Linked DNA regions of Variovorax paradoxus. The main gene of each other region encodes a partner of the protein of the gene in region 2 in a complex. Links are inferred from orthologs where the notes say so. Each region holds a gene or a part of one and is shown on either strand. Other genes may lie near its edges.

What was found. Proteins that work in one complex are often made in the same cells at the same time.
Region 1: the proteins of uvrA (region 2) and mfd are in contact, whole or in part, in a crystal structure (PDB 4DFC), measured with the Escherichia coli proteins. The link is inferred for Variovorax paradoxus from one-to-one orthologs.

The regions. Positions count from the first base shown.
Region 1 is NZ_CP123990.1:2,532,035-2,539,283, reverse strand. What follows is about bases 871-4,919. They hold mfd (transcription-repair coupling factor), read right to left. Parts: upstream 4,554-4,919; coding sequence 1,071-4,553; downstream 871-1,070. Other genes in these bases: ispD (2-C-methyl-D-erythritol 4-phosphate cytidylyltransferase), read left to right, coding at 4,671-4,919; serB (phosphoserine phosphatase SerB), read right to left, coding at 871-1,074. Outside these bases: QHG62_RS12350 (Ldh family oxidoreductase), read right to left, coding at 1-367; more of serB, read right to left, coding at 364-870; more of ispD, read left to right, coding at 4,920-5,384; ispF (2-C-methyl-D-erythritol 2,4-cyclodiphosphate synthase), read left to right, coding at 5,381-5,869; QHG62_RS12325 (sensor histidine kinase), read right to left, coding at 5,886-7,249. UniProt on the Escherichia coli protein: Couples transcription and DNA repair by recognizing RNA polymerase (RNAP) stalled at DNA lesions. Mediates ATP-dependent release of RNAP and its truncated transcript from the DNA, and recruitment of nucleotide excision repair machinery to the damaged site.
Region 2 is NZ_CP123990.1:3,061,840-3,069,506, forward strand. The notes cover bases 4,068-7,667. They hold uvrA (excinuclease ABC subunit UvrA), read right to left. Parts: upstream 7,349-7,667; coding sequence 4,268-7,348; downstream 4,068-4,267. Other genes in these bases: QHG62_RS14930 (DMT family transporter), read right to left, coding at 4,068-4,213; QHG62_RS14940 (chloride channel protein), read right to left, coding at 7,367-7,667. Also shown: QHG62_RS14915 (FGGY family carbohydrate kinase), read left to right, coding at 1-791; QHG62_RS14920 (glycerol-3-phosphate dehydrogenase/oxidase), read left to right, coding at 788-2,551; QHG62_RS14925 (GntR family transcriptional regulator), read left to right, coding at 2,572-3,309; more of QHG62_RS14930, read right to left, coding at 3,320-4,067. UniProt on the Escherichia coli protein: The UvrABC repair system catalyzes the recognition and processing of DNA lesions. UvrA is an ATPase and a DNA-binding protein. A damage recognition complex composed of 2 UvrA and 2 UvrB subunits scans DNA for abnormalities.

The sequences.
Region 1 (7,249 bases), 530 kb from region 2 along the record:
TGTGATGGCTGCGGCGGATCACGAGCGAGGCGGTGCCGAGCTCGCGCGCGCGCGGGAGCAGCATGTCCATGCCCTGGTCCATGAGCCAGGGGCCGGGCAAGCGCTTGCCATCCCACAGCACGGCGGCGGGCCGGTCCGACAGCACCTCGGGGGCACCGTCGCGCGTCATGCCGCCGGATTCAATTTCCTTCACATAGCCGGCCAGCAGGGCGAGCCCGTGCGTGTCGTGGCCCAGCAGGTCGCCTTCGACCAGTGTGCGAGCAACGCTATCGGCCATCGCGGCGGCAAGCCCGGCTTTTTGCAGCAATGCGCTGCCGTAGTCCCTGAGGGCGTCTGCACTGTAGAGCGGAGCTGTGTCGTCGTTCATTTCAAAATCTCCAGCAAGCGGTCGAGGCCGCCTTCGTTGATGGCCACCATGGCCTGTTCGCGCACCTTCGGCTTGGCGTGGTACGCCACGGAGAGGCCGGCTTCGCCCATCATCGGCAGGTCGTTGGCGCCGTCGCCCACGGCAATGGTTTCGGCAAGGGAGATGCCGAGCAGAGATGCGACTTCGCGCAGCGTGCGGCGCTTCTCGGCGCCGTCGCAGATGTCGCCCCAGCTTTGCTGCACCACCTGGCCGGTGAGTCGGCCATCGGCTTCGTCGAGCAGGTTGGAGCGTGCGAAATCGATGCCCAGGCGGTCTTTCACCCGGTTGGCAAAGAACGTGAAGCCGCCCGACACCAGCAGCACCTTGAGCCCGGCCGCCTTGCACGTCGCGACCAGTTCGGCAGCACCTGGGTTGAGCTGCAGACGCTGGTCGTACACCTGCTGCAGCGCCTCGACCGGCACGCCTTTCAAGAGCGCCACGCGGCGCCGGAGGCTTTCCTTGAAGTCCTTGATTTCGCCGCGCATCGTGGCTTCGGTAATGGCGGCCACCTCCGCTTTCTTGCCCACGGCATCGGCAATCTCGTCGATGCACTCGATGTTGATCAGCGTCGAATCCATGTCGAACGCGATCAGCTTGAAGTCGGCGAGCTTCAGCGGCGGCTTCACGCGCTGGATGACGAGGCCGGAAGAGATTTCTGTAGCGCTCATGCGGGGGCGGTTTCCTTGACGATGGGTTGGCCGAGGCTGCGCAGCACGTCGCGCACCATCTGTGCGCGGTCCTTCGGCTCTTTCAGTTCGCGCTCGATGCGCAGCTTTTCGTTGCCGGCAAGCTTGATGTGCTTGTTCTTCTGGATCAGGTGAATGATGGCCATCGAATCGACCGGCGGGTCTTTCTTGAAGGTGATGTGGATCACGCCCGGCGCCGCATCGACCTTGACCACGCCGTACGGCCGCGCCAGCACGCGCAGCCGGTGCGTGTCGATCAGCGTCTGCGCCTGCGGCGGCAGCTTGCCGAAACGGTCGACGATTTCTTCCAGCAGCGTGTCGATCTGCTCGGGTGTCTTGGCGGTGGCCAGCTTCTTGTAGAACGAGAGGCGCAGGTGTACGTCCCCGCAGTAGTCATCGGGCAAGAGGGCGGGCGCGTGCAGGTTGATCTCGGTTGTGACCGAGAGCGGCGCGAGCAGGTCGGGCTCCTGCCCGGCCTTGAGCGCGCGAACGGCTTCGCTCAGCATCTCGTTGTAGAGCTGGAAGCCGATCTCCATCATGTTGCCGCTCTGGTTCTCGCCCAGCACCTCGCCGGTGCCGCGGATCTCCAGGTCGTGCATCGCAAGATAGAAGCCCGAGCCCAGCTCTTCCATCTGCTGGATGGCGTCGAGCCGCTGGGCCGCCTGCTTGGTCAGGCCCTCGGTGTCGGGCACCATGAGGTAGGCATAGGCTTGGTGGTGCGAGCGCCCGACGCGGCCGCGCAGCTGGTGCAGCTGCGCGAGGCCAAACTTGTCGGCGCGGCTCATCACGATGGTGTTGGCGGTCGGCACGTCGATGCCGGTCTCGATGATGGTCGAGCACAAGAGCAGGTTGTAGCGCTGCGCCACGAAGTCGCGCATCACGCGCTCCAGCTCGCGCTCGGGCATCTGGCCGTGGGCCACGGCAATGCGCGCTTCCGGAAGAATCTCCTCGAGCTTCTGACGCCGGTTCTCGATGGTCTCGACCTCGTTGTGCAGAAAGTAGACCTGTCCGCCGCGCTTCAACTCGCGCAGCACGGCCTCGCGGATCACGCCGGTGCCCTCATTGCGCACGAAGGTCTTGATGGCCAGGCGCCGCTGCGGCGCGGTCGCAATCACGCTCAGGTCTCGCAGGCCCTCGAGCGCCATGCCCAGCGTGCGCGGAATCGGCGTGGCGGTGAGGGTGAGCACGTCGACCTCGGCGCGCATCGCCTTCATCGCTTCTTTATGCCGCACGCCGAAGCGGTGCTCCTCGTCGATGATGAGCAGGCCCAGGTTCTTGAACTTGACCGATTGCGAGAGCAGCTTGTGCGTGCCGACCACGATGTCGACCGTGCCTTCGGCCAGGCCCTTGGCCGCCGCGGTGATTTCCTTGGCCGAACGGAAGCGGCTCATTTCCGCCACCTTGACCGGCCACTTGGCGAAGCGGTCGACCAGCGTCTGGTAATGTTGCTCGGCCAGCAGCGTGGTGGGTGCGAGGAACGCCACCTGCTTGCCGCCGGTAATGGCGATGAACGCGGCGCGCAGCGCCACTTCAGTCTTGCCGAAACCCACGTCGCCGCAGACCAGGCGGTCCATCGGCTGCGGCGAGATCATGTCCTGCACCACGGCATGGATCGCGGCCTTCTGGTCGGCTGTTTCCTGAAAGCCGAAGTCGTTGGCGAACACTTCGTAGTCGGCGGCCGAATAGCGGAATGCGTGGCCTTGCCGAGCGGCCCGGCGCGCATAGATGTTGAGCAGCTCGGCGGCGGAGTCGCGCACCTGCTCGGCGGCCTTGCGCTTGGCCTTTTCCCACTGGCCGGAGCCCAGCTTGTGCAGCGGCGCCTCGTCGGCGCTCACGCCGGTGTAGCGGCTGATCTGGTGCAGCTGCGAAACGGGCACGTAGAGCGTGGCCTTGTCGGCGTACTCCAGGTGCAGCATTTCCTGCAGCAGCGGCTTGCCTTCGGCATCCACGCCTTGGCCCAGGTCCATGTGGATCAGGCCGCGGTAGCGGCCGATGCCGTGGGCGGTGTGGACCACCGGGTCGCCCACGTTGAGCTCGGACAGGTCCTTGATCAGCGCCTCGACGTCGCTGACCTGTTCCTGCTTCTTGTTGCGGCGGCGGGTGGTGGGCGCGGTGGCGAAGAGCTCGGTTTCGGTGACGAGGTCGATGCCCTGTTCGCGCCACGCGAAGCCAGAGGCCAGCGCGGCGGTGGCAATGCCGATCTTCTCGTCGGGGGAGGCCTCGAACTCGGCCAGCGAGTCGAAGGCCGGCGGGCTCACGCCGCTGGCACGGAGAAAGTCGAGCAGGCTTTCGCGCCGGCCTTCGCTTTCGGCAATCAGCAGCACCCGGTGCGGCGTTGCCTTGATGTGGGCCTTGAGGCCGACGAGCGGGTCTTCGGCGCCGCGGACCACCGCGAACGGCGGCAGCCTGTCGAACTCCGCATACGGCGTTTCGGCGGCGATGTCGCCTCGGATGGCCAGCTGCGCATGCGGCTTGGCCCGCTGGTAGAACTGCTCGGCATTGAGAAACAGCGCCTCGGGCGGCAGCGCCGGCCGCTCGGGGTCGCCGCGCACCAGGCGATAGCGCTCGTTGGTGTCTTGCCAGAAATGCTGGAACGCGGGTTCGAGGTCGCCGTGCAGCACCACGGTGGCGTCGGGGCCGAAGTAATCGAACACCGTGGCCGTCTCGTCGAAGAACAGCGGCAGGTAGTACTCGATGCCGGCTGTGGCCACGCCGTTGCCCATGTCCTTGTAGATGCGGCTCTTGGTCGGGTCGCCCTCGAGCAGCTCGCGCCAGCGGCTTCGAAAGCGCGCGCGGGCGTCGTCGTCCATCGGAAACTCGCGGCCCGGCAGCAGGCGTACCTCGGGCACGGGGTAGAGGCTGCGCTGGGTGTCGGGGTCGAAGGTGCGGATCGAGTCGATCTCGTCGTCGAACAGGTCGACGCGGTAGGGCACGAGCGAGCCCATGGGAAACAGGTCGATCAGCCCGCCGCGCACCGCGTATTCGCCGGGGCTCACCACCTGCGTCACATGGCTGTAGCCGGCCAGCGTGAGCTGGGCCTTGAGCTTCGATTCCTCGAGCTTCTGCTTGGCCTTGAAGTGAAAGGTGTAGCCCGCCAGGAAGGCGGGCGGCGCCAGCCGGTAGAGCGCGGTGGTGGCGGGCACCAGCACCACGTCGGCCTCTTTCTGGCTGATGCGCCAGAGTGTGGCGAGCCGTTCGCTGATCAGGTCCTGGTGGGGAGAAAAGCTGTCGTAGGGCAGCGTTTCCCAGTCGGGGAACAGGGCGCAGCGCAGGTCCGGCGCAAAGAACGCCATTTCGTCGATCAGGCGCTGGGCGTCGTTTGCGTCAGCCGTGAACACCGCGGTGGCGCGGCCCGCGGCTTTTTCGCGCATGCCCAATTGCGCCAGCAGCAGGGCGTCGGCCGATAGAGGAGGACGCGGCAGCGTGAATCGCTTGCCCGCCGTGAGGTGGGGGAGGTCCATTGAGCGCTTCTGAAAATGCACGACACCCCGCGCCGGCTGGCGAGGGGTGTGAAGCTGTCGATTCTAGAATGGCGGCCCCTTATTCGCTTGACGGCCCTTGGCCGCTGCCGGACCTCCATGTCTTCCTCCCGACTTTTCGTGCTGATTCCTTGCGCCGGTTTCGGCCACCGTGCGGGTGGCGCGCAGCCCAAGCAATACCAGCGGCTCGCGGGGGCGTCGATGGTGGCCCACACGGTGGAGGCATTCCGCGCGCTGGCAGGCCGCTTTGCCGGGCTGGCGGTGGTGGTGTCGCCTGAAGACCGCGACATTCAAGCGGCGTTGCCGCGCTTTCCGTCCACGGGTGAATTCCTGCTGCAGGTGGGCGGCGTCACACGGGCGGCCACGGTGCGCAACGGCCTGGCGGCGCTGCGGCACAAAGGCGCCGGAGCGCATGACTGGGTGCTGGTGCACGACGCGGCGCGCTGCCTGGTCACATCGAGCCAGATCGAGGCGCTGATTGCCGCTTGCGAGCACGACGCCGTCGGCGGGCTGCTTGCGCACCGGCTGGCGGATACGCTGAAGGTTTCTTCCGGCGACAGCCGGGTGTCGCAAACGCTGCCGCGCGCCGACAAGTGGCTGGCGCAGACGCCGCAGATGTTTCGGATTGGCATGCTGCTCGATGCGCTGGAGCGCGCAGGCGACGCGGTAACGGACGAAGCCGGCGCCATCGAGGCGATCGGCCTTTCGCCCTTGCTGGTGCCGGGAAGCGCGCAGAACTTCAAGGTGACCTTCTCAGAAGACTTTGCGCTGGCCGAAGCGGTTCTGCTCGGCCGCAAGAAGGGTGCGGCATGACGGCGCCGTTCAATATTCGCGTCGGCGAAGGCTGGGACGTTCACCAACTCGTGGCTGGGCGCAAGCTGATCCTGGGCGGGGTCGAGGTGCCGCACACCACCGGCCTTCTGGGGCATTCAGATGCCGACGTGCTGCTGCATGCCATTACCGACGCTTTGCTCGGCGCGGCGGGGCTGGGCGACATCGGCCGGTATTTTCCGGACACCGACGCGCAATTTCGCGGGGCGGATTCGGCCGTGCTGCTCGGCGAGGCGGCGCGCCGCGTGCGTGCCGCCGGCTGGGAAATCGGCAACGTCGACAGTACGGTGATCGCGCAGGCGCCCAAGCTGGCACCGCACATTCCGGCGATGTGCCAGCGCATTGCCGAGACGCTGGGGCTTGCGCCCGAGCAGGTCAACGTGAAGGCCAAGACGGCCGAGAAGCTCGGCCCCGTGGGCGAGGGCCGGGCGATGGAAGCTCGCGCCGTGGCGCTGCTTTACCGCTGACTTTCGGCCCCCCGGCTCAGGCCCGGCGGCTGGGCGCTTCCGCCGGCTTGGGCACCGGCATGGCGCGCGGCATGCGGATGTGCGCCGCAAGGCCGCGCCCCGGCGTGCTGGTGAGCGCGAACGTGCCGCCCATGCGCTCGATGTTCTTGGCCACGATCGACAGGCCGAGGCCGGCGCCGGCCGCCGAGGTGCGCGCCACGTCGCCGCGGAAGAAGGGCTTGGTCAGCTGCGAGAGCAGGGCGGGCTCGACGCCCGCGCCGTGGTCGCGCACCTTGATGAGCACCGCATCGTTGTTGGCTTGCGCCTGGATCACCACGTCGGCCACGCCGGTGGAAGGCGTCTTGCCGTAGCGCCGGGCGTTTTCCACCAGGTTGGAAATGACGCGGGTGAGCTCGACCTCGTCGCCCATCACACGCAGGTCGGGCGGCACGTCGACCCGGATGTTCATTTCTTCGTAGTCCTGCACGGCATAGGTGCAGGCATCCACCACGTCGCGCAGCAGCACGGGCTTGGGGTCGACATGGTCGGGGCGAGCGTAGTCGAGGAACTTGTCGATGATGGCGTCGAGCTGGGCAATGTCGGCCGCCATGTGGTCGCGCGCATCCTCGTCGGACACGCTCATCTCGGTTTCGAGCCGCAGGCGCGCCAGCGGGGTGCGCAGGTCGTGCGAGATGCCGGCCAGCATGATGGCGCGGTCCTGTTCGATCTTGGCGAGCTGGTCGGCCATGCGGTTGAAGCCGATGTTCACCGCGCGGATTTCGTTGGTGCGGGCGCGCTCGTCGAGCCGGTGCGCCTCGTATTCGCCTTCGCGCACCTGCATGGTGGCGCGCGAAAGCTGCTTCAGGGGCAGGTTGATCAGCCGGGTGATCAGCGCCGCGCCGGCCAGCGAGAGCGCCATGGCCGTGCTGAGCCACACCAGCCAGGTGCGGCCGCCCACGCGGCTGAAGCGGGTCGGGTCGAGTAGCAGCCAATAGGCGTCGCTCTCGATGGTGAAGCCGATCCACAGGCCCGGCTCGTCATTGACGCGGCTGGCCACCGTGGTGCCTTCGCCGAGCTGGTCGATCAGCTCTTCGGTCACCCGCTGGTCGAGCGCGCCGCTGGTGTAGGGCTGAAACCGGTCGTTGGGCTCGCGCGGAAGAATGCGCACGCCTTCCTGGTCGGCCAGCGTCTTGATGAGCGACACCCGCGTGATCGCGTCCGAGTACACCAGCGCCGCGCGCGTGAGGTTCACGAGCGAGGCGATCTGGTGCGCCGTCTGGATGGCGCGCGGCTCGTATTCGAGCGAGCGGAAAGTCTGCAGCCAGGCGACCGTGCAGCCGATCAGCAGCAGCGCGAGCAGGAAGAATGTGCGCCAGAAAAGGCTGAAGCCGAGCTTCAGGC
Region 2 (7,667 bases):
GATTGCCCGCGGGCATTCCGGTGGCCATGGGCGCCATCGACCTGCTCGCCTCGATGACGGCGATTGGCGCAGAAGAGCGCGGCCGCGCGGTGTCGGTGTTCGGCACCTGGTGCGTGAACGCGGTCATCGGGCCGGTGATGGCGCCCAAGCCCGCCGTCGCAGCCGTCGTGAACTTCGGCCGTAGCAACCAGCGGCTCTACATGGAGAACAGCCCGTCGTCGATGGCCAACATCGCCTGGCTGGCCGGCGTGCTCGCACTGCCCGATGCACGCGCGGTGGTCGACCTGGCCATGACGGTGCCGCTGGGCGCTGGCGGCCTGCGCTTTCTGCCCTTCGTCAACGGAGGCGGTGGCGTGACCGCCGGCTTCGTGGGCCTCAAGAGCCATCACACGCGCTCGGACATGGCACGTGCCGTGGTCGATTCCGTGGCGGCGTTGCACGCGCGGCATACGGCGCGCCTGGCCGCAGGCGGCCTCGCGGTGAGCCAGATGACGGTGCTCGGCGGCGGCGCGAGCGATGCACGCCTCGTGCGCCTGCTCGCCGCTTTTCTTGGGCGCCCGGTCGAGCGCTGCGCCGACGACGAGACCGGTGCGCGCGGCGCCGCAATCTATGCGGCCATGTCGCAAGGCCTCGACGACGCGGCCCAGGGCAGCCCATTGCTCGCGCCCTGCGAAGTGGTCGAACCCGATGCACGGGACGCCAGCGCCCATGCGGATTTCAACGCCGGTTTCAACGAACTGATCGACAGCATGTCACCTGTATTCACCCCCATCTCGGGAAGTGCGAGATGAGCGCCTGGCAACTTCCTTTCGTGCGTCCCGCCTCGCTGGCGGGTCGCCATTTTTCCACCGTGATCGTGGGCGCCGGCATCAACGGCGTCGGCGTGTTTCGCGACCTGTCGCTGCAGCGCGTCGATTGCCTCATCGTCGACAAGGGCGACTTTGGCGCAGGCGCCAGCAGCGCGCCCTCGCGCATGATCCACGGCGGCCTGCGCTACCTGGAGAGCGGCAGCTTCTCGCTGGTGGCCGAAGCCACGCGCGAGCGCAACCTGCTGCTGCGCAATGCGCCGCACCTGGTGCGGCCGCTCAAGACGGTGGTGCCGCTTGCCAACTTCTTCGGCGGACTGATGAGCAGCGCGCTCAAGTTCTTCGGCCGTACGCCGCCGCAGCGCACACGCGGCCTGCTGGCGGTGGCGCTGGGCCTGCGGCTCTATGACCTGCTGGGGCGCCGCCAGCGCGTGATGCCGGGGCACCGCATCAGCCGCGTGCCTTCGGCCGACCGTGGTTTGTTCCGCGCGGCCATCCGCTGGACCGCCACCTTCTTCGATGCGTGGATCAGCCATCCCGAATGGCTCATCCTTGAGCTCATCGGCGATGCCTGCCGCGACCAGCCGCGCTCCGCGGCCTCGAACTACTGCCGCGTGATGGGCTGCGCGGGCAACATCCTCACCTTGCGCGACGAGATCACCGGCGCACTGGTGCGCGTGACGGCCGACACCGTGGTGAATGCCACGGGCGCATGGCTCGACCGCAGCGCGGCCGTGCTCGGCGGCGGCGGTCCGCGCGTGATGGGCACCAAGGGCTCGCACCTGGTGCTCGACCACCCGGCGCTGCGCGACGCGCTCGATGGCCGCATGGCCTACTTCGAGGCGGTGGACGGGCGCGTGTGCATCGTCTACCCGTTCCTGGACCGCGTGCTGGTGGGCTCCACCGACATCCCGGTGGAAGACCCGGACCAGATCGTCACCGAACCGGCGGAGGTCGACTACCTGATCGACGTGCTGCGCGAGGTTTTCCCCAACATGGCCTTCGGCCGCGGCGACGTGGTCTACACCTACGTTGGCGTGCGGCCGCTTGCGCGCTCCGATGCGGACAAGCCGGGCCAGATTTCGCGCGACCATTCTGTGGTGGTCGATCCGCCGAATGCGACGCGCGACATTGCGATCGTCGGCCTGGTCGGCGGCAAGTGGACCACCTTTCGCTCGCTGGCCGAAGAAGCCACCAACGAAGTGATGCAGCTGCTGGGCCGCTCGCGCACCGCATCGACCGAGTTGCTGCCCATTGGCGGTGGCGCGGAGCTGCCGGCCGATGCAGCGGCGGCCGACCGCTTCATCGAGAAGATGATGGCGGCCTCCGGCATGGGCCGCACGCGCGCGCTGAACCTGCTGGCGCGCTACGGCTCGAAGGCGCTGCCGCTTGCGCAGCGCCTTGCGGCGTCGGGTGACGTGCCGCTCGAGCATGCGCCGGATTATTCGGCCGTCGAGCTGTCGTACCTGTGCCTTGAAACCGGCGTGGTGCACCTGGACGACCTCGTGATTCGCCGCACGCTGCTGGCCATTCGCGGCCTGGTGACCGACGCAGCCCTGGCCGAGATCGCGGGCGTTGCGGCCGAGGCGCTGGGCTGGGACGCCGTGCATGCCCACAACGAGCTGTGCGCCTGCACCACGGCGCTGCGCGAGCGGCACAACGTACGCCTTCATGCCGTGCCGGCAGGCGAACAACCTTCTTTCGATGCATCATTGATGGCCAACCCAGTGCTTGGCCAAGCCTAAAAGTGAACAGTCCCAACGACATGTCGACCGTGCTCGACCGCAACTCCGAATCGCCGCTGTGGGCGCAGTTTCGCGACGCCATTCGCCTGCAGATCCTGCAAGGCGTGCTGCCCATCGGCGCCAAGCTGCCCTCCGAAGCGGAGCTGGGCGAGCAGTTCGGCATTTCGCGCATCGTGGTGCGCGAGGCACTGGCCGACCTGGTGCGCAACAACCTCATCTACAAGATCAAGGGTCGCGGCGCCTTCGTGTCGGCACGCGAGCGCGACGAAGATTTTGTTTCGACCGTGCTGGGCTTCTCCGACGAGATGGAGCGCAAGGGCCGCTCGGTGCGCACGCAGATCCTCACGCAGGAACTGCGCGCGCCCACCGCGCAAGAGGCCTCGTCACTGGGGCTGGCCGACGATACGCAAGTCGTCGCGCTCAAGCGCCTTCGCAGCGTCGATGGCGAGTTGCGCCTGCTGGTCGAGACCGTGGTGCCGGCGGATCTTGCACCCGGGCTGCACCGAGCACGCCTGGAAGACCGCTCGCTGTACGACGTGCTGCGCCGGCAATACGGGCTGCGGCTGGTGCGCGCCGAGCGCTGGATCGATGCCGTGCTGCCCGATGCCGAAACCTGCAAGCTGCTCGACCTGCCGCAGCCCGAGCCGCTGCTGCGCATCGATTCGATTGCCTACGGTGCCAACGGACGGCCGCTGGAGCACTACCGCGCGCTGCACCGCTGCAAGACCAGCCGGCTGCACGTGCAGACGACGACCTGAGCCGTCTTCGTCAGGCCTTGGCGGCGGCGCTGCGCGAGGGCCAGAGCACCGAGGCGATCGCCACCATCATCAGCGCGACGGCGACCCAGTCCTGCCAGTGCACGACCTCGCCGAGCCACACCGCGCCGCTGAACACACCGAGCACGGGGATGAACATCACGCTGAGCGTCGATGCCACCGGCGGAAGGCCGCGCGCCAGGTAGAACCACGCTGCGTGCGCAAAGCCGAAGATCAGCACCGCGTTGTAGAGAATCGAACCCCAGGTCACCTGGCCCGGCCAACGCCATTGGTCGCGCTCAAAGAGCAGCGTGAGCACCGTCATCACGACAGCCGTCATTGCGGTCATCCAGAACGAGAGCGTGAGCGTGGGAAGCCCGATGCGCGTGTGCCGCAGCAGCTGCGTGCCCAACGCCCATGTTGCGGCAGCCGCCAGTGCGAGCGCCACGTAGCCGGGCCGTCCTGCAAGGTCGGTGAGTTCGTGCCACAGCAAGAGCCCCACGCCCACCGCGCATGCACCCACGCCGATCCATGCGCGCCGCGTGAGCACGGCAGAGAACAGCACGGCGCCGATCACCGCCGAGAACACCGGCATCGTGTAGCCCAGGATTGCCGCGCGCCCGCCAGAGAGCGCCTTCACCGCAAGGATGATTGAGGCATGCCAGACGAACATGTTGGTGGCGCCCAGCCACACCAGTTCGGGCCACGCGCTTCGCGGCACGCGAAAGGGCACCTTCATCCACACCAGCGCGAGGCCCAGCACCGGCAGGCCCAGCCAGATGGAAATAGCGCGGAAGGCGAGCGGCGGATAGTCCGCCACGCCGAGCTTCATCACAGGCCAGTTGAGGCCCCATGCAAGGGTCAGGAGAACGAGCAGGACGAACTGGCGCGGCGTGAAGGAAGGCATGGGCCGCGATTGTGGCGCGGCTTGCGCATTCGTGCAGGAAGCCGGCGCCGGCTACTACAGCAGCCGCTTGAGGTAGCGCCCCGTGTGGCTCGCCTCATTCGCGGCGATATCTTCCGGCGTGCCTTCGCCCACCACCGTGCCGCCGCCGGCGCCGCCCTCCGGCCCCATGTCGATGAGCCAGTCGGCTGTCTTGATGACGTCCAGGTTGTGCTCGATCACGACGATGGTGTTGCCCGCGTCGCGCAGTTGGTGCAGCACCTTCAGCAGCAACTCGATATCGGCAAAGTGCAGCCCGGTGGTCGGTTCGTCGAGGATGTAGAGCGTGCGGCCGGTGTCGCGCTTGCTGAGCTCCAGCGCCAGCTTCACGCGCTGCGCCTCGCCGCCCGAGAGCGTGGTGGCCGACTGGCCGAGCTTGATGTACGAAAGGCCCACGTCGAGCAGCGTGCGCAGCTTGCGCTCGATAGTCGGCACGGCCTTCAAAAATTCGTGCGCCACCTCGACCGTCATCTCGAGGATCTGCGCAATGTTCTTGCCCTTGTACTGGACCTCGAGCGTCTCGCGGTTGTAGCGCTGGCCGTGGCACACCTCGCAGGGCACGTACACGTCAGGCAGAAAGTGCATCTCGACCTTCACCACGCCGTCGCCCTGGCAAGCTTCGCAGCGGCCGCCCGCCACGTTGAAGCTGAAGCGCCCCGGGCCGTAGCCGCGTTCGCGCGCGGTGTTGGTCTCGGCCATCAGCTCGCGGATGGGGGTGAACAGGCCCGTGTAGGTGGCCGGGTTGCTGCGCGGCGTGCGGCCGATGGGGCTCTGGTCGACATTGATGACCTTGTCGAAATACTCGATGCCCTCGACCGATTCATGCGCGGCCGGCTCTTCGTGCGCGCGGTAGAGCGTGCGCGCCACGGCGGTGTAGAGCGTGTCGTTCACCAGCGTCGACTTGCCCGAGCCCGAAACGCCCGTGACGCAGGTGAGCAGGCCGACCGGAAAAGCCACGCTCACGTTCTTCAGGTTGTTGCCGGTGGCGCCGACCACGCGGATCTCCTGCAGGTCGGTTTGCGAGGCAAGGTGCGCCGCTTCGCGCGCGGCGCGCCGCTCGGCCGCGGGGCTCGGCGGAAAGCGCGAGGCCTTCTTGCCTTCGTTGAAGGCCGGCTTCTTCACGACCGGCAGCCAGGCGGTGCGGTGCTTGGGCACTTCGATCTTCTTCGTGCCCGACAGGTATTGGCCAGTGAGCGAATCGGGGTTGGCCGACACCTCGGCGTAGGTGCCCTGCGCCATCACGCGGCCACCGTGCACGCCGGCGCCGGGGCCCATGTCGATCACGTGGTCGGCGGCATGGATCATGTCCTCGTCGTGCTCGACCACGATCACGCTGTTGCCGATGTCGCGCAGGTGCTTCAGCGTGCCGATGAGGCGGTCGTTGTCGCGCTGGTGAAGGCCGATGCTCGGCTCGTCGAGCACGTACATCACGCCCGTAAGGCCGGAGCCGATTTGCGAGGCCAGGCGAATGCGCTGCGCCTCGCCGCCCGAAAGGGTTTCCGCGCTGCGGTCCAGGCTCAGGTAGTTCAGGCCCACGTCGTTCAGGAACTTCAGGCGCAGGCCGATTTCGCGCACCACCTTGTCGGCAATGTCGGCCTTGGCGCCGCGCAGCTTCAGGTTCTGGAACCAGGCGAGCGAATCGCGCAGCGTGAGATGGCTCAGTTCGAAGATCGCCATGCGCGGCGGCTCGCCGCCATCGGCCGGGCGATTGGCCTCGTCCACCAGGAACACGTTGCGCGCCTCGGGCCGGAGGCGCGAGCCGCCGCAGTCGGGGCACGGCTGCAGGTTGCGAAAGCGCGCAAGGTCTTCGCGCACCATCACCGAATCGGTCTCGCGGTAGCGCCGCGTCATGTTCGGGATGATTCCCTCGAAGGGGTGCTTCTTCGTGAGCTTCTTGCCCGCGAAGTTGCCCGACTCCATGGTGTAGTTGAACTTGATCTCCTCGGCTGCCGAGCCGTGCAGCAGCACCTGCTGCACCGAAGCGGGCAAGGATTCGAAGGGCGCGTCGACGTCGAACTTGTAGTGCTTCGCAACGCTCTCGATCATGCTGAAGTAGTAGCCGTTGCGGCGGTCCCAGCCCTTGATGGCGCCACTGGCCAGCGAGAGCGAAGGAAAGGCCACCACGCGCGCCGGGTCGAACACCTCGCGGTGGCCGAGGCCGTCGCAACTCGGGCAGGCGCCCACAGGCGAGTTGAACGAGAAGAGGCGCGGCTCCAGTTCCGAGAGCGAGTAGTGGCAGATCGGGCACGCGAACTTGGCGTTGAACAGGTGCTCCTTGTCGGGCGCTCCCTCGGTGCCCAGCTCCAGCGCAATGGCGCGGCCTTCGGCGAGCCGCAACGCGGCTTCGAAGCTCTCGGCCAGGCGCTGCTGCATGTCGGGGCGCGCGCGCAGCCGGTCGATCACCACGTCGATGTCGTGCTTCTCGGTTTTCTTGAGCTTGGGCAGGTCGTTGTATTCGTAGGTTTGTCCGTCGACCCGAAAGCGCACGTAGCCCGCGGCTTGCATTTCGGCGAAGAGTTCCAGAAACTCGCCTTTCTTCTCGCGCGCGACGGGCGCCAGGATCATCAGGCGCGGCTCATTGGCAATGGCGAGCGTGGCGTCGACCATCTGCGACACCGTTTGCGCCTGCAGCGGCAGGTGGTGTTCGGGGCAGTAGGGCGTGCCGGCGCGGGCGTAAAGCAGGCGCAGGTAGTCGTGGATTTCGGTCACCGTGCCCACGGTGGAGCGCGGGTTGTGGCTGGTGGCCTTCTGCTCGATGCTGATGGCGGGCGAGAGGCCCTCGATCACGTCGACGTCGGGCTTGTCCATGAGCTGCAGAAACTGCCGCGCATAGGCCGAGAGGCTTTCCACGTAGCGCCGCTGTCCTTCGGCATACAGCGTGTCGAACGCCAGGCTCGACTTGCCCGAGCCCGACAGGCCGGTGATCACCACCAGCTTGTTGCGCGGAATGTCGAGGTCGACGTTCTTCAGGTTGTGGGTGCGCGCACCGCGGATGCTGATGCGCTGCTGCGCGAGCACGGCGCCCAGGTAGGCGTCGCGTTCCGGGTTGTCAGTGGCGGGGGATTTCAAGGGTTCGATCGTCCGAGGGCAACCGAGCATGATAGTCCGCCCTGCATTTCATGGCGAGGGGGCGGGTTGAGAAGGTTTTTCTGCGGGGGCTTCGGGCCCCGGCCGGTGCACCGGCGCGGTGCTGCCGATGGCCCGGCCCACCATGTGCTCGGCCAGCGTCTCGTAGAGCGGCCGGCTGATCATGCGGGAGACGAGGCTGGCCAGCATGGCCGAAGCCATGAGGCTCAGCACCATCGAGTGGCCGTCGACCATTTCCATCACGATGATGAAGGCGGTGAGCGGCGCCTGCGTGACGGCGGCCAGGAAGCCGGCCATGCCCATCGCGATGAGGGCGGGCCCGAGGTCATTG